3 regions of the Pseudoalteromonas sp. PPB1 genome follow, and region 2 is predicted to be linked to each of the others. Evidence: predicted binding sites of a transcription regulator. Region 2 holds the regulator's gene; each other region holds the start of a gene.
What was found. The regulator sigma-54, encoded in region 2, starts transcription at its own class of promoters, with help from an activator protein. The targets are predictions, from matches to a motif close to GTTGGCACGNNNNTNGNNT.
Positions count from the first base shown of each region.

Region 1: IY568_RS14770 (LruC domain-containing protein) is a predicted target of sigma-54. The motif match lies at 2,584-2,602, and genes of this name have one in related genera.
Region 3: fliE (flagellar hook-basal body complex protein FliE) is a predicted target of sigma-54. The motif match lies at 2,938-2,956, and genes of this name have one in related genera.

Region 1 is NZ_JACEQV010000013.1:149,689-156,520, forward strand. Features, by position in the region: gene IY568_RS14755 (sugar transferase) at 1-201, opposite strand, end outside; gene IY568_RS14760 (WecB/TagA/CpsF family glycosyltransferase) at 204-1,460, opposite strand; gene IY568_RS14765 (hypothetical protein) at 1,628-2,377, opposite strand; gene IY568_RS14770 (LruC domain-containing protein) at 2,646-4,271, shown strand; gene IY568_RS14775 (hypothetical protein) at 4,284-4,904, shown strand; gene IY568_RS14780 (sigma-54-dependent transcriptional regulator) at 5,050-6,549, shown strand; gene IY568_RS14785 (lipopolysaccharide biosynthesis protein) at 6,802-6,832, shown strand, end outside.
Region 2 is NZ_JACEQV010000001.1:478,425-485,256, forward strand. Features, by position in the region: gene IY568_RS02105 (KpsF/GutQ family sugar-phosphate isomerase) at 1-547, shown strand, start outside; gene kdsC (3-deoxy-manno-octulosonate-8-phosphatase KdsC) at 548-1,099, shown strand; gene lptC (LPS export ABC transporter periplasmic protein LptC) at 1,096-1,650, shown strand; gene lptA (lipopolysaccharide transport periplasmic protein LptA) at 1,640-2,179, shown strand; gene lptB (LPS export ABC transporter ATP-binding protein) at 2,176-2,901, shown strand; gene IY568_RS02130 (RNA polymerase factor sigma-54) at 2,946-4,454, shown strand; gene hpf (ribosome hibernation promoting factor) at 4,480-4,767, shown strand; gene IY568_RS02140 (PTS sugar transporter subunit IIA) at 4,770-5,225, shown strand; gene rapZ (RNase adapter RapZ) at 5,238-6,083, shown strand; gene IY568_RS02150 (HPr family phosphocarrier protein) at 6,080-6,358, shown strand; gene mgtE (magnesium transporter) at 6,538-6,832, shown strand, end outside.
Region 3 is NZ_JACEQV010000002.1:269,841-276,672, reverse strand. Features, by position in the region: gene IY568_RS03545 (DNA-3-methyladenine glycosylase I) at 1-108, opposite strand, end outside; gene IY568_RS03540 (sensor histidine kinase) at 291-1,403, shown strand; gene IY568_RS03535 (sigma-54-dependent transcriptional regulator) at 1,400-2,809, shown strand; gene fliE (flagellar hook-basal body complex protein FliE) at 2,995-3,336, shown strand; gene fliF (flagellar basal-body MS-ring/collar protein FliF) at 3,357-5,078, shown strand; gene fliG (flagellar motor switch protein FliG) at 5,071-6,111, shown strand; gene fliH (flagellar assembly protein FliH) at 6,115-6,832, shown strand, end outside.

The DNA.
Region 1 (6,832 bases), on a different contig from region 2:
ACATGGCCCCTGACTTTCCAGCTTGATCAGCGCTATAAGCACCAGTAAAAACGGGCTGAGTAAAAGTAATCCAGTAATCGCAGCCAGGCGCTGTAAACAGGCTGGAATACCATGGTGACGACCATCTGTTTTGGTTTGCTCAGAAGCAGATGATGACATTGTATTGTACTGAGTTGCAGTGGTTTTTTTGATGCTATACATGATTAAAGTCCTCGCAAAGCTTGTTGTAAAACATAAACACGGAATAGAAAAATCGGGTTACCGAGCACATAGCGGTTAAACTTGGCTTTGGGCTCCTGGATCAGACGCCAAACCCATTCAAGGCCCAGCTCTCTCATCCACATGGGAGCACGCGCTATATTGCCTGAGAAAAAATCGAATAAGCCGCCGACCGCCAGCGCACACTGCGCCTGGAGTTTATGCTTGTTGTTATCTATCCAGAGTTCCTGGCGAGGTGAACCCAAGGCGACCAGTACAATGTCGGCACCGCTTTGATTAATACAGTCGACAACCTGATCATCATCATCAAAATAACCATGGTGCACACCCGCGATACGCAAGCCCGGGTATTGCTGGCGCAAGTTGGCAGCGGCTTTGTGTGCAACACCGGGCTGTGCACCAAGTAAAAACAGGGACCGTTGATTTTCAGCGGCAGCCTGGCAAAGCCCAGGCAACATGTCGGTGCCATTGTTGTTGTCGGCCAGGTTCATGCCCGCTTTTCGAGCCGCGATCCGCATACCTGAGCCATCAATAAAATTCCGGTCACTGTTTTGCAGTACCTGATAGAGCTGTGCGTTACCAGCCGATAAATTCACCGAGTTAACATTGATGTAGTAAGCCGACTGGCACCCCTGTGTACCTGTTTCCGCCGACCCTTTTACGACCCAATCCACTGCAGCCTGCATGCGCGTATTGCTAAACGGAATACCAAACAATTCACTGCTCGACGGGGTACTTGCCGATTTGCTATACAAACCCAGACATAAGATCACCTTAAATACTAATAAAATATCTGCAAACAAAGACTGGTTATGCTGCGCATGGAGCAACGCGAGTGGCTTATCCGCACTGAGCCCGGTCAGGCTATGCAACCAGAGACAATCGAATAGTCCAGGCTGACCGCAGGGAGAGTGTAAACGCGCCACACGGGGCATGCTCACGCCGTCACGTAGCAGCGGGTTACCGACAAACCGAATACGACCACTCACAACATTTAACAGCACTGCGCTGCGCTTGAATACGCCGACCTGCCAGCCGAGCAACGACACAGGCTGAGCACTCACGTCTATCCAGGTCTGGCGTCTCAGTGGCGCTTTAAAACAAATTAGCGCAGCCAGAGAATTGAGACAGAACAACGGCACTAAAACGATAACTAACAGCAATGCAGCGCTGACTCTGAGTGCTTTGCGTGCACCTGACTCACTTGCGTGTGTTGAATGTGTGGATAAGTAAGTAGACATCGCTTCCTCCGCTGTTCAGTTGATTACATCGAATAGATAGCGAGGACCATGCCAAAATTTAAAGTGTTGATTTAAAGTGAATTTTACGTTTTTCTGGGGTTCTATTCTCAGCTAAATTGCATTGCATTTTGAGAATTTTCTTATTTTGAAAAGCGTCGATGTGACGCTTAAAAGGAGGAAAAATAACCTGGATACAACGCCTGGATTTGGCTCAGCGCCGCTGGAATGCGCAGTTGCACCACAGCGAGCTTATCCGCTTGCTCATCCGGGCGGGACAGACTATACCCGAGCAACAGACGTGAACATTTGAAAATCAACGTATGGAAGCATTTATCCACCACTGAGCATTTCAGCGGTCCGTAATTAAAGTGACGAATATAGTCATCCAGGTGTGGCTCACAGGTGTTATTCCAGCGTCGCTCCAGCTCACCGACGCCCTCGCAATCCTGTGCATAATGGATCACATGGCCATTTTCTCCCCAGCCAATTCCCCGGGATTCAGCCACCGGCTCGGTCATCGCAGCGATCAGTGTATCCAGCCACTCAATTGCCTGTGGGCAGTTGCGCATCAGCATCACGCCTGAGTTAAACGCCCCACTGTAACCCCGAGCCAGAAACAGGAACTTCTCGGCGTCATCCAGTTTATCCAGTGCCGGGCACGCAGGCTGGATACAGGCATCCGCATCAACAAACATCACCTGTTGATAACCCGCCTGTAATGCCGCTTTCAATAAAAACAACTTCAGCCAGCAACACTCAGCGCCCAGCCGATTCAGCCAGGGCCGTGTGACGACCACATAATCATAGCCCATGCGCCTGGCATAGAGACGTTGACTGTTCAGATAACGTCGATAGCGCCACTGATACCCATTCAATGCCACGCTAAATATCAAAGTGTCTGTTTGAGACGATTGCATGCCGACCTCCTTTATCTTCCCTCTCTCATGAAGCAAGTATTGCACCGTTTATAGAAAACACCGCATAGGCTGACTTTTCATACTGAAGGTTAATTTCAGTCGGTCAGCATTTTTTTGTTTGCAAAGCGCAATGCAGTGCAATTTGCAAAAAACCCTGACACCACAGAACAAAAAATCACAAGCCACTGATAAATAAAAACTAAATTTTTGGCACGTTTCATGAAATATCCAGTACAGACGTAAAAAATTGAAATTAACTGGAGCGAATATGATGAAACTGCTTAACCCACTCTACCCTCTGATGACCTGCGGACTGCTGTCTTTTGCAGCCGCAGCAGTTGAACAGGCCGACGGCCAGTATGTCTGGCAATTTCAGTCTGGTGAGGCCTGGCCTTCAGGCTACAACCAGTCTACCGGCAAGCCCGACTCGATGATTTATGCACGTGAAGAGTATAGCCGCGAATTTTTCCAGCGCATTCAAAACGCACTGCCCGAAGCGAGAATTAATGAGGCCTTCATCACAGGTGACGAAGGCTCAACCATTCATCTGGTTGAAGACGCCGAAGTATTTGTGACGTTTATCCATGAAGGCGCAGGGTACAAAAACTCCTTCGGTTACTTTACCTTCGACCCGGAGAATCCGCCGCAATCACCCGAAGAGGTGCAGGAGACCATTGTCTTTCCAAACCTCAGCTACCCACACCTGACCAATGGCCACCGGGTCAGTATTGGCGAGTTTCCGGCAGGCACCAGCATTGGCTTCTTTATTGCGGCAAACGGGTTTTGGTATTACACCGGTGTAAAACCATTTAAAACTCCCTACTACTACTCCTTGTCTGATCTCAATCCGGAGAGCAACGAAACCTTGCGTCAGCACTGTGTATTGCTATTGGATGAAGAGCAGCAGGAAGTAGTCATCGGCTTCGAAGACTTACCCCGCACCTGGGGAGACAACGACTTTAACGATGCAGTATTCAGCGTAAAAAGCTCACCCGCGACAGCCATCTCCGCCCTCAACCTGACGGTTATGCCGGAGCAGAACGACAGCGATGCCGATGGCATTGAAGATGAGCTGGATGAATTCCCCAACGATTTTGACCGGGCCTACAGCCAATATTATCCGAGCGCAGAAGGCGTCACGACACTCGCTTTCGAAGATAACTGGCCTGCCCGTGGTGACCATGACATGAACGACCTGGTAGTTAAACAACGCATTCGCTTTACCTACAATGCGGATAATCAGATCAGCGGTTTCATCATCAATGGTTGGATCACGGCGCGCGGTGCAGCCTACCAGAATGGTTTCGGTCTGCGTCTGATGAACAGTAATCCGGCACTGATTAAACAAGCCACACTCACGGTTGACGGTGAAAGCTATGACAAAACGGCAGAGGACGGACAAACCAACGCCGTGCTGTCATTGTGGAGTAATACCCATGTCTTCACCACCACAGGCCAGTCTGGCCAGTGCCAGCACTTTAATACGGTGATGACCTGCGATTACTTTGAACCTGTACCATACACCTTCGATGTCAGCTTTGAACAAAGCCTGGATGCACTGAGCATCAACGATTTCGATTTTTTCCTGTACAGAACACAAGACCGCTCACTTGAAATCCATATGGCAGATTTCCCACCAACAGACAAGTTTGATGCTAACCGCTTTGGTACAGCCGATGATACCTCAGACGCACAAGCGGGCCGCTACTTCAGAACAGCCGAGAACCTGCCCTGGGCCTTGATGATCAGTAATGACTGGCACTACCCCAGAGAGTATCTCGACGTAATTTGGGCGTATCCTGCCTACGAAACCTGGGTGGAAAGCAATGGCGAACAAGCTCAGGACTGGTTTATGACCAACGAACGCACCACCCACACTTTCAGCGCACACTAAGAGGATATGACCATGAATACATTAACTAAATTTTCAGCTTTAACCTTGGTTTGTTTCACTTTGAGTGGCTGCGGAGGCGGTGGTGGTGAAGGTGGCTCAACGGGCACCTCAACCAGCAGCAGTAATACGGCCACAGCACCGGCAAATAACACCAGTACACCTGCGTCAACCCAGACCACACAGAGTCAAAGTCAGACGCAGAACGACGGGGCAGCAACACCCGCCGAGCCGACAGAGCCTGCACCAAGTTACGAGCCAGACCCGACATTGCTTGACAGCCAGGCTGAAACCTCTAACGACTTGCATGTCAAAGCGGATTTTAACTTTAGTACCAGTAAAACGGTGACCTTAGATCTGAGTGGACAGGATGTGCTGGGAGACAGTCTGGCCAATAAGATGGTGAAAATCTATGCCATGCATGAGGTGGTTGAAAGCTATGAGGACGAGGCGATGGCCGACAAAGCCTTGCTGGCAACGGCACGCTTTAATAATGCCGGACAGATCACCATGACACTGGATATTCCGGTCAATTATAAAACCCTGCTGATCAGCGTAGACGGTATGTTACAGAGCAATCATTTGCTCACCGAGCTGAATATGCAAGCCACCACAGTGGCACATCAGTTCAATTAAACAATGATAGTTCCTCGCAAAACCGCCTGTGCCTCTCTTCGCAGGCGGTTTTATTGTTCACCGTAAACTCCAGTATATAAATGCTTCAAATTGTCTAAGACTGTGTAATACTTCTATTAATACGCGTTAACTCAGGCAGGATTACATGGAACCGGTTACTAACATTACCTTGCTGTTCGTCGATGACGAACCCCTTATTCTACGCTCCCTCACCCGCGCGCTTAAAAATGAGCCCTATAAAGTGTTCACCGCGTCAAGTGGAGAAGAAGGCCTGGCCTTGTTAGAACAACACCCTATCGACGTCGTTGTTTCAGATAAAATGATGCCCAATATGTCTGGCATTGAGTTTCTGGCTCAGGTCGCCGAGCGCTTTCCGGACACCATTCGCATGATGCTCACCGCCTTCACTGAAGTGGAGGACCTCATTGATGCCATTAACCAGGGCAAGGTATGGGGTTATATGCAAAAGCCCTTCGACATCGGCAATATCAAACTCACACTCGAGCAGGCCGTTCAGACCAAAATGTTGGTGGCTGAACGGAATATGTTGCGGGCCAGCCTGCAGCGCTATCATAGCTCAATCAAGTCGCAATTTTATCGTTTTGTTGGGGGCTCTATTGCCATGCAAATGGTGTATAAAGCCATCGAAAAAGCCGGTCCCAGTCAGGCCAATGTTTTTATCACCGGGCCCAGTGGAACGGGTAAAGAACTGGCCGCCGATGCCATTCACCGCGCCAGTACACGCAAAGATAAACCGCTGGTGTGTATTAACTGTGCGGCGATCCCCAGTGAACTGATGGAATCAGAAATCTTTGGTCACATCAAAGGCGCATTCTCAGGGGCAGTCACGAACCGCGATGGCGCAGCCACACAAGCCGACGGCGGCACCCTGTTTTTAGATGAAATCGGCGAAATGGACATGAACCTGCAGGCTAAGATCTTGCGCTTTGTCCAGTCAGGTACTTTCCAGAAGGTCGGCAGCGGCAAAGAAGAAAAGGTCGATGTGCGTTTTATCTGTGCGACCAACCGCGAGCCGCATCAGGCCATTGCCGACCAACGGTTACGTGAAGACCTGTTTTACCGTCTGAACGTCATTGCCATTGATTTGCCCGCATTGCATGAACGAGATCACGATGCCTTGCAAATTGCGCAGCACTTTTTGAGCAAGTTCAGTGAAATCGAGAACAAAGTCTTTGTTGGTTTTTCAGCTGCCGCCGAACAGCTCATAGTTAATTATGACTGGCCGGGTAATGTACGTCAGCTCGAAAATCTGATCCACAGCTGTGTGGTGATGTCCGATGGTCCCCTCATTACCGAAGACACGTTACAAATGCAGCTTAAGCTCAAGCCGAGCGATGCCCAGGCTTTGCTCAATGGCCAATCTGGTAGCGCCTCTGCAACTCAGAGTACACCAATGCCGCAACCGGTGGCAGTGCAGGAAAATGGCTATGCTGCCCCTCAGCCACCAGATGTCCCTTCTGCCAATCAGATTTGTTCACTCGCCGAGGTTGAGCGTATCGCCATAGAAAAAGCCATTGCAGCCTGTGATGACAATGTGGTGAAAGCAGCCAGTTTACTCGAAGTCAGCCCCTCAACGCTGTATCGCAAAATACAGCAATGGGGGGACAATAAAACTGGCGCCTGATCCCCTCAGGCACACTGTCTATGCAGATTGCAAATTGCAAAATCTCCATTGCAAAATGCGATCTGCACTCCTCCTGGGTGACTAAATTTGTTCAGTCTATCGCCTTCGAACTGGGCGTCACCATCTCAACCAACCTATTAAAACCATATAAAACAAACGATTAAAATCAATTCTCGGTTTATTTTTTGTACTCACCCGTCTTGGTACGAATTTTGGTTAGTAAAGGTATCTGATAAAAAAGAGCGCGATACCATGACTCATTCATCCAGCACAATGCGGAACC
Region 2 (6,832 bases):
AGTCTCCAAAGAAGCCTGCCCATTAGGGCTCGCACCAACGGCCAGCACCACAGCTACTCTGGTCATGGGAGACGCCTTAGCGGTGGCACTGCTCGAAGCCCGCGGCTTCACGGCAGATGACTTCGCCTTGTCTCACCCTGGAGGCAGCCTGGGTAAGCGCCTGCTGTTAACACTGGCGGATGTAATGCATTCGGGCAAAGCGGTACCCGTTGTATCGCAAGGCTGCACGGTGACCGATGCCCTGTTTGAGATGTCAGGCAAAGGTCTCGGCATGACCACCATTGTCGATGCAAAGGGGCAGCTCCAAGGCTTGTTCACAGATGGCGATTTACGCCGTATTATTGAGCAAAGACTGGATTTACACAGTACCCCGATAGACTCAGTCATGACCAAGCAATGTACCACAGTGACACAGGATATGTTGGCTGCTGAAGCATTACATATCATGGAGAAAAAACGCATCAATGGCCTGATTGTCATTGATGAGCAAAATTGTCCAATCGGCGCGTTAAATATGCAAGATTTGCTGCGAGCAGGAGTATTATAAATGCTGTTTTCCGACCTATATCAACCCATCGATGATACTGTTGTACAAAAAGCGCAGGCGATTAAACTGCTGATCTGCGACATCGATGGGGTATTCTCTGATGGCCGCATATATCTGGGCAATCAGGGCGAAGAGTTAAAAGCATTTAATACCAAAGATGGTTTCGGCATAAAAGCCCTGATCAATGGCGGCGTTGAAGTGGCAGTAATCACGGGGCGTCATTCACACATTGTTCAGCAGCGCATGACTAGCCTCAACGTTAAGTACATCTATCAGGGTATGGAAGACAAGTTGCAAGGCTACGCTGAGTTGAAAGACAAATTGCAGCTGGCAGATCACGAGATTGCCTATATCGGCGATGATGCACCTGACTTACCTGTGATGCTCAAAGTCGGTCTGTCTGCGGCCGTGCAAGATGCTCACCCTATGGTGGTTCGTGCAGCTGATTACAGAACTTTGTTACCCGGCGGGTTTGGTGCGGTTCGGGAGCTGACTGACTTACTGCTGCTCTGTCAGGGCAAATCATTGGGTTATGAAGGCAGTAGCGTATGACCGTACTTCGCGCCTTATTGCTCGTTGTATTCAGCCTCACCATGTTATGGCTGTGGTATCCCTATTTAACGCAATCGGGACAGGTCGCACCGCGATCAGAAGAAGTGCTGGCTAAACCCGATTATGTCGCCATCGATCTGAAGCAAACCAATTACGCAGAAAATGGGCAGCTCAGCTATCAAATTACGGCAGATAGAATGGAACTCTATCAGGAGCTAGGGTTTAGCCACTTTACCGCGCCAATTTTTACATTGCACAACGACCAGCAAAACTGGCAACTCAAGGCCAATGAAGCCACCTTATATGGCAACAATACGCTGATTTTGGAAGGTGAAGTGCAGGCAACAAATCTGACGGCTGATGCCATGATAAAGCACATCAACGCCGATCATGTGCAAGTCGATATTAATGAAAAGCACATGCGCTCTGAGCACCCAGTAGAAATTACCGGGCCAAACTTAACGATTTCAGGTAAAGGCTTAGTGGCCGATCTCAATACCGAAATCATTGAACTCATCAACCACACTGAAACAATTTATTATGAGCAATAAATTAACCTGTTCCTTGATCTTACTGTGCACTTTGAGTGCCTTTCATCCTGCAGCTTATGCAGAAAATACAGCTGCTGATCAGGTGATTATCAGTTCTGGCACTCAGCTGGCCCAGTTGCAAACCAATATTGGCGTATTCGAGGAAAACGTCGAAATCATTCACGGTAACCGGAAAATTCTGGCCGATCGTCTCGAGGTGCACCGTCGGGAAGAACTGGGTAAAAACAAGCAGCTGCTGGTTGCAACAGGCAGCCCAGCCGTATTTCAAGAGCGTCAGACGGATGGCTCTTTACTCAAGGCAACCGCCAAAGAAGTGCGCTATGACGTCGCAAACCGCATGCTCACCATAAAAGGCGGTGCAGAGATCAGTCAGGCAGGGCAAAAAATTAGCGCGCAAACCATCGTTTATGATATGGAAAAGAAGCTGATCAGCGCACAGCGCGGGGAGCAAGAACAAAACCGTGTGAGAACCATTCTGTTACCTGAAAAAGAGAACCCCCAGCAACCAAAAGAGAAGGGTAATCCGTGAGTAAATTAACCGCCACCGCACTGGCCAAAAGCTATAAGGGCAGACAGGTTGTTAAAAACGTTGAGTTAAGCGTTGAAGCTGGCAGTATTGTTGGCCTCCTTGGCCCAAATGGCGCAGGTAAAACCACCACTTTTTATATGATTGTCGGCCTGGTGCCCAGTGATAAGGGCAGCATACATATTGACGAACAAGACATTACCTTATTGCCAATGCATAGCCGAGCAAGACTTGGTATTGGTTACCTGCCACAAGAGTCCTCTATTTTTCGCAAGCTGACCGTCTATCAGAACCTGATGGCCATTTTAGAAACTCGTAAAGAGCTGAACAAAGAACAACGAGAAGTCATCCTCAATGAGCTGTTAGATGAGTTTAATATCCAGCATATTCGCGATAGCCAGGGTATGGCACTATCGGGCGGTGAACGACGCCGGGTAGAAATTGCCCGCGCCCTTGCGGCAGATCCAAAATTTATCTTATTAGATGAGCCTTTCGCTGGCGTTGATCCTATTTCAGTGTTAGATATAAAGAAAATTATAGAACACCTGAAAAACCGTGGGATAGGCGTACTGATCACTGACCACAACGTGCGTGAAACGCTGGACGTCTGTGAGAAAGCTTATATAGTGTCACATGGTGAACTGATAGCAGCAGGCACCCCGGAGCATGTTCTGGCCGATCAAACCGTGCGGGATGTCTACCTAGGTGAGCAATTCAGGCTATAGTTATAAAATTAGAAGTAAATAACAAAAAGGATTGTTAGAGATACATGAGGCAATCGCTACAGCTGCGCATGGGGCAGCAACTGACAATGACACCACAACTGCAACAGGCTATTCGTCTGTTACAGTTGAGTACGCTAGATCTCCAACAAGAAATCCAAGAAGCGCTTGATAGCAACCCTTTGTTGGAAGTGGAAGAAGGTGAGTCTGAATCACAAGATAATGAAACTCAGTCCAAGTCGGATTCCGATTTGGAACAACCTACAACGAGTGACAACGACAGCTATGAAGAGGCGGCTGTCAGCGACTACGAACAAGACAGCGATGCTGCACTAAACAAAGACACCGTCAGCGACGATTTGGCAATGGACGTAACCTGGGATGAGTACATCAGTGCCGCACCGGCAAGCAGTTCAGGCCCAATGCCGGAAGACGAAACCATTTACCAGGGTAAAACGACTGAGACATTGCAAGAATACCTGATGTGGCAGTTGGAACTGACGCCTTTTAGTCCAACAGACAGAGCCATCGCCCTTGCAATTGTAGAAGCGGTTGATGACGCAGGCCTGTTGACCATCAGCTGCGAAGACATCGTCGAAAGCATGAATCAGGACAACGATGACGAGCTAATTGAGCAGGATGAAGTAGAGGCCGTACTGAAACGGATCCAACTATTTGACCCCGTTGGGATTGCTGCACGCAGCCTGCAAGAATGCCTGTGCATTCAGCTCAACCAGTTTGACCCAAATACCCCCTGGCTTGCACAGACCAAAGAAATTCTGACTGAGCACATAGATCTGTTAGCCAGCCGGGATTACCGCACTTTGATGAAAAAAACCAAACTCAAAGAAGCGGATCTGAAAGAAGTAATGACCCTGATCCACGGCCTAAACCCGAAACCTGCCGCCAGCATAGTGCAAGAAGAAGCAGACTATGTGATCCCGGATGTGTCGGTTAAAAAAGTGAAAGGTCGCTGGGTTGTTGAACTCAACCCCGATTCAATGCCAAAAATTAGAGTGAATGACCACTACGCTGCGATGTCCCGTTCAGTCAAGTCCAGCACAGATAGTCAGTTTATTCGTTCACACTTGCAAGAGGCAAAATGGTTCATCAAGAGCCTGGAAAGCCGCAATGAAACTTTATTAAAAGTTACTAATTGCATTGTGCAGCAACAACAGGCATTCTTTGAACATGGCCCCGAGGCAATGAAGCCGATGGTACTGAATGATGTGGCCGAAATGGTCGACATGCATGAGTCCACGATTTCACGTGTAACAACTCAAAAGTATATGCACACGCCACGCGGTATCTATGAGTTGAAGTATTTCTTCTCAAGCCATGTCAGCACTGAAAACGGAGGAGAATGCTCTTCGACTGCAATCAGAGCATTGATCAAAAAGCTAATTGCCGCAGAAAATACAGCTAAACCTTTGAGTGACAGCAAGATTGCGGACGTATTGGCAGATCAAGGGATCAAAGTGGCTAGACGTACAATTGCCAAATACCGAGAGTCTTTGGCTATCCCACCGTCCAATCAGCGTAAAAGCCTGATTTAGACGTAACTACAGAAGGAAAATGCTTATGCAACTAAATTTAACTGGTCGACATGTAGAAATCACCGATTCGTTAAGAGACTATGTAACAAACAAGTTTGCGAAGCTAGAAAGGCACTTTGATCACATCAATAATGTGCATGTTATCCTAGATGTCGAAAAGCTCATCCAAAAAGCAGAAGCCACATTACATGTGAACGGGGGAGAAATCTTTGCCTCAACCGAACACCGGGATATGTATGCCGCAATAGACGGACTTATCGATAAGCTTGACCGCCAGGTGATCAAGCACAAAGAGAAGCTAACTCGACATTAATCATGAAACTAAGCTCATTGATTTCACAGGACTGCAGCAAAGCTGCGGTCCTTTTTAATAGTAAGAAACGTATTTTAGAGTACATCAGTGAGTTGGCTCAAAGCCAGCTTCCAGACAGTAATGCCCATGACATCCTTGATGCGCTATTGAGCCGCGAAAAACTCGGTAGTACGGGGATCGGAAAAGGGATAGCCCTGCCCCATGGCCGCATGGCAGGCATAGATAAAGTGGTGGCTATGCTGCTTGTTAATCAGCAAGGCATTGCCTTTGATGCCATTGACAATCAACCCGTCGACATTTTTGTGGCACTCATCGTACCCGAGGGAGAAAATCAACAACATTTGCAGACCTTGGCAACGATCGCTGATAAACTTAAAAACAAGGTGTTTTGTAAACGTATCAGACAAGCTCACAATGATCAGGAGTTATTCGCGATAATTGAAGAGTTTGACAACTAACGGAGAGTTTCTGTGCAGTTAATTATTGTCAGTGGTCGTTCTGGCTCAGGAAAATCGGTCGCCCTTCGCGTGCTGGAAGACTTGGGTTATTACTGCGCCGATAATATCCCAGTCAACTTGCTGCCTGCATTGGTGCGCAGTGTGTCAGACAGCTATGATAAAATTGCCGTGAGCGTTGACGTACGTAACCTGCCAAAAGATCAGCAAGAACTCGACGATATTTTGGAATACCTCCCCGGATTTGCAGAACCCAACATATTCTATCTGGACAGTGAAGATCAGATCTTGATCCGTCGCTTTTCAGAAACACGCCGCCTGCACCCGCTGTCATTGGCCGATCTGTCGCTGGACAAAGCAATCAAAAAAGAAAAAGAGCTGCTTGACCCGCTTATCCGCCGCGCCAATATCACCATTGATACCACGGACATGAGTATCCACCAGCTGGCAGAGCGTATCCGGGAAAAGATCCTCGGTAAAAAGGACAAACAATTAATCATCACCTTTGAGTCCTTTGGCTTTAAGCATGGTATTCCGAAAGAAGCCGACTACGTGTTTGATGCCCGCTTTTTACCAAACCCACACTGGGAACCAGACCTTAAACCGTTAACCGGTTTAGATAAACCTGTTATTGATTACCTGTCTAGCCACAGCTTAGTGCAAAAATTTACCTGGCAGATCCAGACCTTTGTGCAAACCTGGTTGCCCCATCTGGAACGCAATAACCGCAGCTACCTGACCATTTCAATTGGCTGTACTGGTGGACAACACCGTTCCGTATATCTTGCCCAAACGTTAGGTGAGCGTTTTGCCCGCACCCACAACAATGTGAAGATCCATCACCGCGAACAAGAAAAATGACACAACGCTTTGAAGATACCTTTCTGATCCAGAATAAGCTGGGGCTACACGCTCGTGCAGCCAGTGTGCTGGCAGAACTCTCCACTCAGTTCGATGCCAACATCACGCTGTTTCAGGGCAGTAAAGAAGCAGAGGGTGACAGTGTACTGGCTTTATTGCTACTTGAAAGTAGTCAGGGCAAAGAAGTCAAAGTCGTCTGCGAAGGGCCAGATGCCGAACGCGCTTTACATGCCATTGGCAATCTCATTGCAGATAAATTTAACGAATCAGAGTAACTCCTCTTCGCTTTTCTCCGATCAGACAGACACAAAACTGCCGCTTCATGACGGCTTTCTTCGCTTTTTTTAGATATACCAATTGATATTAAAACAGCTATAATTATCATAAGCCTATAATCAATGCGCTATATACTCGTTGACAAGCCTACTTGTCGACTATCCAACCTGGGATGCCTATGCCTGAAGCTTTTGAACAAGACTACACACTGGAGCTATTGCAGCAAGTTACGAATGCCCTTAACAGTGGTCAGTTTGTTCAAGTCAGGCGAACCTTAGCCGAAATTCCACCCTGCGACACCGCGCTATTGCTGGAGTCCTCCCCACATAAAATCAGAACCCTGCTTTGGCAATTGGTTGACCCGGATATACAGGGTGACGTGCTTGAAGAGCTGTCTGAAGATGTGAGACTCAGCATCATTGCCAAAATGGAGCCAGAGCTGATCGCTGCGGCGACAGAAGACATGGATGATG
Region 3 (6,832 bases), on a different contig from region 2:
AAACTCGAACAGTTTATCGTCATTCAGTACCGGCTTTCCCCATTCTTCGTCGTGATACGCAACGTAATCAGGCTTGCTTAAATCGACCCAGTGACAACGTGTGGTCATGATATTGTCCTTAATGTTGACAGTGATTAGAGTCAGTTTAGCGCATTATTAATCGCTGTACAAATAAACAGTGTCAAACTTTTGAAGGCATCCTTACGATTTTAATTTATTGAATATATTGAATTTTAAAGTTGGCATGGCAATTGCTTTTTCTTTGTATCTAGATTTATGAGAGCAACGTCATGGCATTAGCAAAAGTGATTAATCCACAATTTGTGCCAACCACTCAATACAACCCTTGCTTATTACAAGAAGCGTATATGGGTGAGTTGAGCGATTTGCGGCAACAAGCCAGTTGGCTGAGTCATCTGGTCGATACCATGCCAGCGGGTGTGGTGGTATTAGATGGGCAGGGTATGATAGCCAAAGCCAATCAGATAGCCATTGATATGCTGGGTGAGCCACTGGAGGGGGAAAAGTGGTTTAATATTATCCAGCGTTCTTTTTGTCCACAGCAGGATGATGGCCATGAAGTGTCTCTCAAAGACGGACGTCTGATCAAACTTGATATTACCGCCCTGACGCCGGAGCCCGGTCAACTGATCCTGATGACGGACCTGACAGAAACGCGACGCCTTCAGGCCCGTGTTGCACATATGCAGCGTCTCAGTGCTTTGGGCAAAATGGTGGCGTCTTTGGCCCATCAGGTACGTACACCTTTGTCTGCAGCGATGCTGTATGGTGCAAACCTGGGCAGCAGCAAACTACCTGCACAGTCACGAGATAAATTTCACACTAAGCTGATGTCGCGCCTAAAAGACCTTGAAAATCAAGTTAACGATATGCTGTTGTTCGCAAAAAGTGGCGAACAGCAGGTCATTGAACGTGTGTCGATGCAACAGCTATTGAGTGAGGTCAAAGCCGGCGCAGATGCGATGGTGTCATTGCACAAAGCCGAATTGACAGTGACTTTACCTGAGCCGGATATTGAAATTCTGGGCAATAAAACGGCACTGGCAAGCGCTATTCAGAATCTGATCCATAACAGTGTGCAACACATTGGCGCAGGGGCCCAAATAGAGATTTGCGCCCAGCGTGATGCCGGAACAGACATTGTGCGTATCAGTGTGTCTGACAATGGCCCAGGTGTTGACCTGAGTCAGGCAAGCAAACTATTTGAACCTTTTTACACGACTAAGTCACAAGGCACAGGCCTGGGGTTAGCCGTTGTGAATTCTGTCGCCCACTCCCATAAAGGTCGGGTTGACGTTAGCAATAATGAAACCGGAGGCGCATGTTTTAGCATGTTATTGCCTATTACCAGCGAACATTCATCATTACAGGAGGCCGTATGAGCAGCAAAATTTTAGTTGTCGAAGACGATGCCGGATTGCGCGAAGCACTTATCGACACACTTGAAATGTCGGGGTTTGAGTGCGTCGAGGCGGATAGTGCTGAACAGGCAGTGATATTGTTAAAACAACAAGTGTTTTCACTGCTTGTCAGTGACGTACAAATGGGCGCTATGAGTGGCTTAGACCTGCTCAGGACGGTGAAGCTAAATTACCCAGATTTACCTGTGCTGATGATGACGGCCTACGCCACCATAGACGATGCGGTTGAAGCGATGCGCCTTGGGGCGATTGACTACATGGCAAAACCTTTTGCGCCCGAAGTATTGCTGAATATGGTTAGCCGCTACATGCCTGAAAAAGCGAAAGAAACCGATGGTCCGGTAGTGGCAGATAGTAAAAGCCTGGAGTTACTTGAACTTGCCAAAAAAGTGGCGCGCTCAGATGCCAGTGTGATGGTGCTGGGTCCCAGTGGTTCTGGTAAAGAGGTTCTTGCGCGTTATATTCATGACCGTTCAGAACGTGCTGATCAGCCATTTGTGGCAATTAACTGTGCTGCCATTCCCGAAAATATGCTTGAGGCTACACTGTTTGGATATGAAAAAGGGGCTTTTACCGGTGCGATTACAGCTTGCCCAGGTAAGTTTGAACAGGCACAGAAAGGAACCATATTATTAGACGAAATCACTGAGATGGACTTGGGTCTACAAGCTAAGTTGTTAAGAGTATTGCAGGAAAGAGAAGTCGAGCGGCTGGGTGGTCGTAAAACCATTGAATTGGATGTTCGGGTTCTGGCAACCAGTAACCGTGATCTTAAAGAAGCCGTGAATGACGGTGTTTTCCGGGAAGACTTGTATTACAGATTGAACGTCTTTCCATTGACCTGGTTGCCGTTGTCAGAGCGCAGCGGAGATATCGTCCCACTTGCAGCGCACTTGTTACAGCGTCACTGCGATAAAGCCGGTAAAGAGACTCCTGTATTGTCTCACTGTGCCAAAGACAAACTACTTAGCCACGCTTGGCCTGGTAACGTCAGAGAGTTAGATAATGTAGTTCAGCGGGCGCTTATTTTGCAGCAAGGGTCGGTCATTGCAGCTGATGATATTTTTATCGAGAATTTTGCGCCAATGCTCACAACCGCAACACAACCGTCACTTACGGAGCCTGCTGAATTTACCACAGGTGCTCTTGAGCCGGCTGGCGAGATTACAGTGAACATGAACGAGGATGCAGAGGGGCTGAGCTACAAAGAAGAGCTGCAGGATAAGGAACACCAAATTATTCTCGATACGTTGAACCGTTGTAACGGCAAGCGCAAAGACGTTGCTGAGTTACTTGGGATCAGTCCCAGAACACTTAGATATAAGCTGGCCAGAATGCGCGATTTGGGTTTACCTGTGCCGGCCTAAGTATTTAACTAAGACATCCGGGCAATTACTTGCCCGGATTCATGACCTTCCTGTGACCGGTTTGTGTCACTGTCAAAAATTCGACCCTCAAAAACCCTTCGTAACCTATTGTTTTAATTTGAGTTTAATTTGGCATGCTTTGTGCATTATTCATGTTATGTATAACTCACAAAGTGAGCCAGACCATGAAAATTCAATCTACCGGACTTTATCAGGAAATGCAGGCAATGGCCTCAGAGGCCGGCCGTGTCAGACCCCAGGACCCGAATAAATTGCCTGTCCAGGCAACGGCGGCAACCTCAAGTGCCCAGTTTGGCGATTTACTCAGTGATGCACTTAATACGGTTGCTGGACTACAGCGAGATGCCAAAGAGAAAGTGACCGCGGTTGAAATGGGTGACCGCAGCGTCTCTCTGGCGGAAGCAATGATAGCCAAAAACAAATCATCAGTGGCCTTTGATGCAACCATGCAGGTCAGAAATAAGCTCATAGAAGCATATAAAGACATCATGAGCATGCCGGTATAAACAGAGTTTAGTGGAGAGTAATCGTGGCTACCAATCAATCAACCGATCTGGCACTTGCTGATGGACAATCCGTTCCAGGAGCTGGTGCTGATGCAGATACGCAACAAGAGCAAAAATCAGGCTACTTTAGTGCTTTGAGCGGTGTTGATATGCTCCGCCAGATTACTTTGGTGATCGCACTGGCTATCTGTCTGGCAATCGCTATTTTCATTATTATCTGGGCACGTCAGCCAGATATGCGTCCGTTAGGTCAGTACCCAACCGAAGAGCTTGTTCAGACACTGGACTTTCTGGATGCACAGAAAATCGAGTATGACCTGGATGGCAATACCATCATGGTTGCAGAGTCTGACTATCAAGATATTAAGCTGAGAATGGCCCGTGACGGGTTCAGTCAGGCACCGAGCAGTGGTACTGATATCCTGATGCAGGATATGGGGTTTGGCGTGAGCCAACGTCTTGAGCGTGAACGTCTTAAGCACAGCCGGGAACAACAGTTAGCGCGTACCATCGAAGAGCTGCAAGATATTAACCGTGCGAAAGTCCTGCTGGCGATTCCAAAAGAAAACGTATTCGCGCGACGTGAAAAGCAGCCGTCAGCGACAGTGGTGCTCACATTAAAACGTGGTCGTACACTAGACAGTGAAGAAGTTGATTCAATCGTTGATATTGTTGCTTCAGCGGTACAGGGCCTGACGCCGGCACGTGTTACTGTGACAGATCAGAATGGTCGTTTGCTTAATTCTGGCTCCCAAGACTCTCTGGCTGCACGCTCTCGTAAAGAATATGAAATCGAGCGTAAGCGTGAGCAGGAATATCTGGAAAAAATTGACAGCATCATGATCCCAGTAGTAGGGCTGGGTAAGTATACCGCTCAGGTTGATCTGACGATGGACTTCAGCGCGGTGGAAGAAACCCAAAAACGTTTCAACCCCGACTTACCCGCGGTGCGCAGTGAAACCACCTTTGAAGAAAATAATGTCGGTGGCCTGGCTGTAGGTATCCCAGGTGCACTTACTAATCAGCCACCGGTGAACTCCAATATTCCTGAAGTGGCAGGCCAGGGCAATGGTTCCGGCACGACACCGTCACGTGTCCACAAAGAGGCCACACGTAACTATGAACTGGATACCACCATTTCACACAAGCGTCAGCAAACTGGCGTGATCCGTCGCATCAGTGTTTCAGTGGCGGTGGACTACATGAATAAGCCAGATGCCGAAGGCAACATGGTAATGACTGCGCGCTCACAGGAAGAGCTCAACAACATACGTCGTTTATTGCAAGGTGGCGTAGGCTTCGATATGCAGCGTGGTGATGCGCTGGAAGTGGTGACCGTACCTTTTGTACGTGAAAATATTCTGGAAGAGAGTGACTTGCCACTGTGGGAGCAGGAATGGTTTATGAAAACCATCCGCCTGGTTATGGGCGCGCTGGTTATCATCGTACTAATACTGGCGGTTGTCAGACCTATGCTGAAGCGTCTGATTTATCCAGAGGATACGCTGGAAGATTATGATGAAGATGCGCTAACCTCAGGTGTAGACCTTGGCGACAGTACTTTAGATATGCTAAACAATGACTTTGATGAATCAGCAGTTGGCTTCTCTTCCGATGGTACATTACAATTGCCAGACTTACATGGCGATGAAGATTTGCTTAAAGCTGTTCGTGCACTGGTTGCCAACGAGCCAGAGCTGTCTTCTCAAGTAGTCAAAGCATGGTTAACTGAAGATGAGTGATGAAGAACAAAAACAACTGCCGCCGGCGTTTGATGTAGATAAACTGGATGGGGTCGACAAAGCCGCCATCCTGCTACTCAGCCTGACGGAAGAAGATGCCGCCCAGATCCTGAAGCATCTTGAACCGAAGCAGGTTCAGAAAGTGGGTATGGCGATGGCGGCACTCGATGACTTATCGCAGGCCAAAATCAGTGCGGTACATAATCTGTTTATCGAGCAGATCCAAAGCTTCAGTACCATAGGCTTCCAGTCAGAGGACTTCATTAAGAAGGCACTGACCGCCGCACTTGGTGAGGACAAAGCCGCCAGTCTGATCGATCAGATTGTGATGGGCTCTGGCGCCAAAGGTCTGGACTCTTTGAAATGGATGGATTCTAAGCAGGTGGCGAATATCATCCGTAACGAGCACCCGCAGATACAAACCATCGTACTGTCTTATCTTGAGCCGGAGCAGTCAGCTGAAATATTGTCGCAGTTCCCCGAGAAAGTGCGGCTTGACTTGACAATGCGGATCGCAAACCTTGAAGAAGTTCAACCTGCGGCATTGCAAGAACTGAACGAAATCATGGAGAAACAATTCGCAGGTCAGGCTGGTGCGCAAGCTGCGAAAATGGGCGGCCTAAAAGCCGCTGCGGATATCATGAACTATCTGGATACCAACATCGAAGGTCAGCTCATGGATTCAATCCGTGAGCATGACGAAGAAATGTCTCAGCAAATTCAGGATCTGATGTTTGTCTTTGAGAACCTGATGGATGTAGAGGACAGAGGCATTCAGGCTATTCTGCGCGAAGTTCAGCAAGACGTCCTGATGAAAGCCATTAAGGGTGCCGACGATTCGCTGAAAGAGAAGATCATGAAGAACATGTCTAAGCGTGCAGCTGAAATGATGGCTGACGATCTGGAGGCAATGCCACCGGTACGGATCAGTGAAGTTGAAGCAGCGCAGAAAGAGATCCTGGCAACAGCCAGACGTCTTGCCGACTCGGGTGAAGTCATGCTCGGTGGTGGTGGTGGTGAGGAGTTCTTGTAAGCCATGGCTGAGAAGAAGTTATATCGTGGTAAGCCAGTGAGCTCAGAAGCACTGGATGAGCTGCTTGAAAACTGGCCAATCCCTAATGTGGATGAGGATCTGAGTAAGTACTCCGGGCGTTCGACCGCCATGGGCACCCCACTTGAAGAGCTCTATCAACAAAAAGTCAGCCAGCCAGAGCCAGAGCCTGAAGCCGAAGAAGTCCCTATGCTCACACTGGAGGAGTTGGAGCAGATCAGACAGGATGCCTATGAAGAAGGCCTGAAACAGGGCCATGAACAGGGTTATATCGAGGGATTTGACAAAGGCGTTAGTGAGGGGAAAGAAGCGGGCTACAAAGAAGGGGTAACGCTCGGTAAAGAGCAGGGGATAGAAGAATCAAAGCCGCTGATTGAAGAGCGATTACACTCTTTGTCTGCATTACTTGAAGCCACTCAAAAACCCCTTCGTCAGATAGATGAAGCTGCCGAAAAACAGTTATTGCAACTCGTCAATTTATTGGCAGAGCAAGTGATCTTTGAGCAAGTTAAAACTCGCCCTGAGCTGATTTTACAGGCCCTGAAGAAAGGCATTGATGCTTTACCGCTGCATGACACACAGATGCGGATCAACCTGCACCCGGAAGATTTAGCCCTGGTTAAAGAAGCCTATGGTGAGGAAACCATCGCTGAGCAACACTGGCAGTTAGTGCCAGAGCCGACGCTTGAACGCGGTGGCTGTC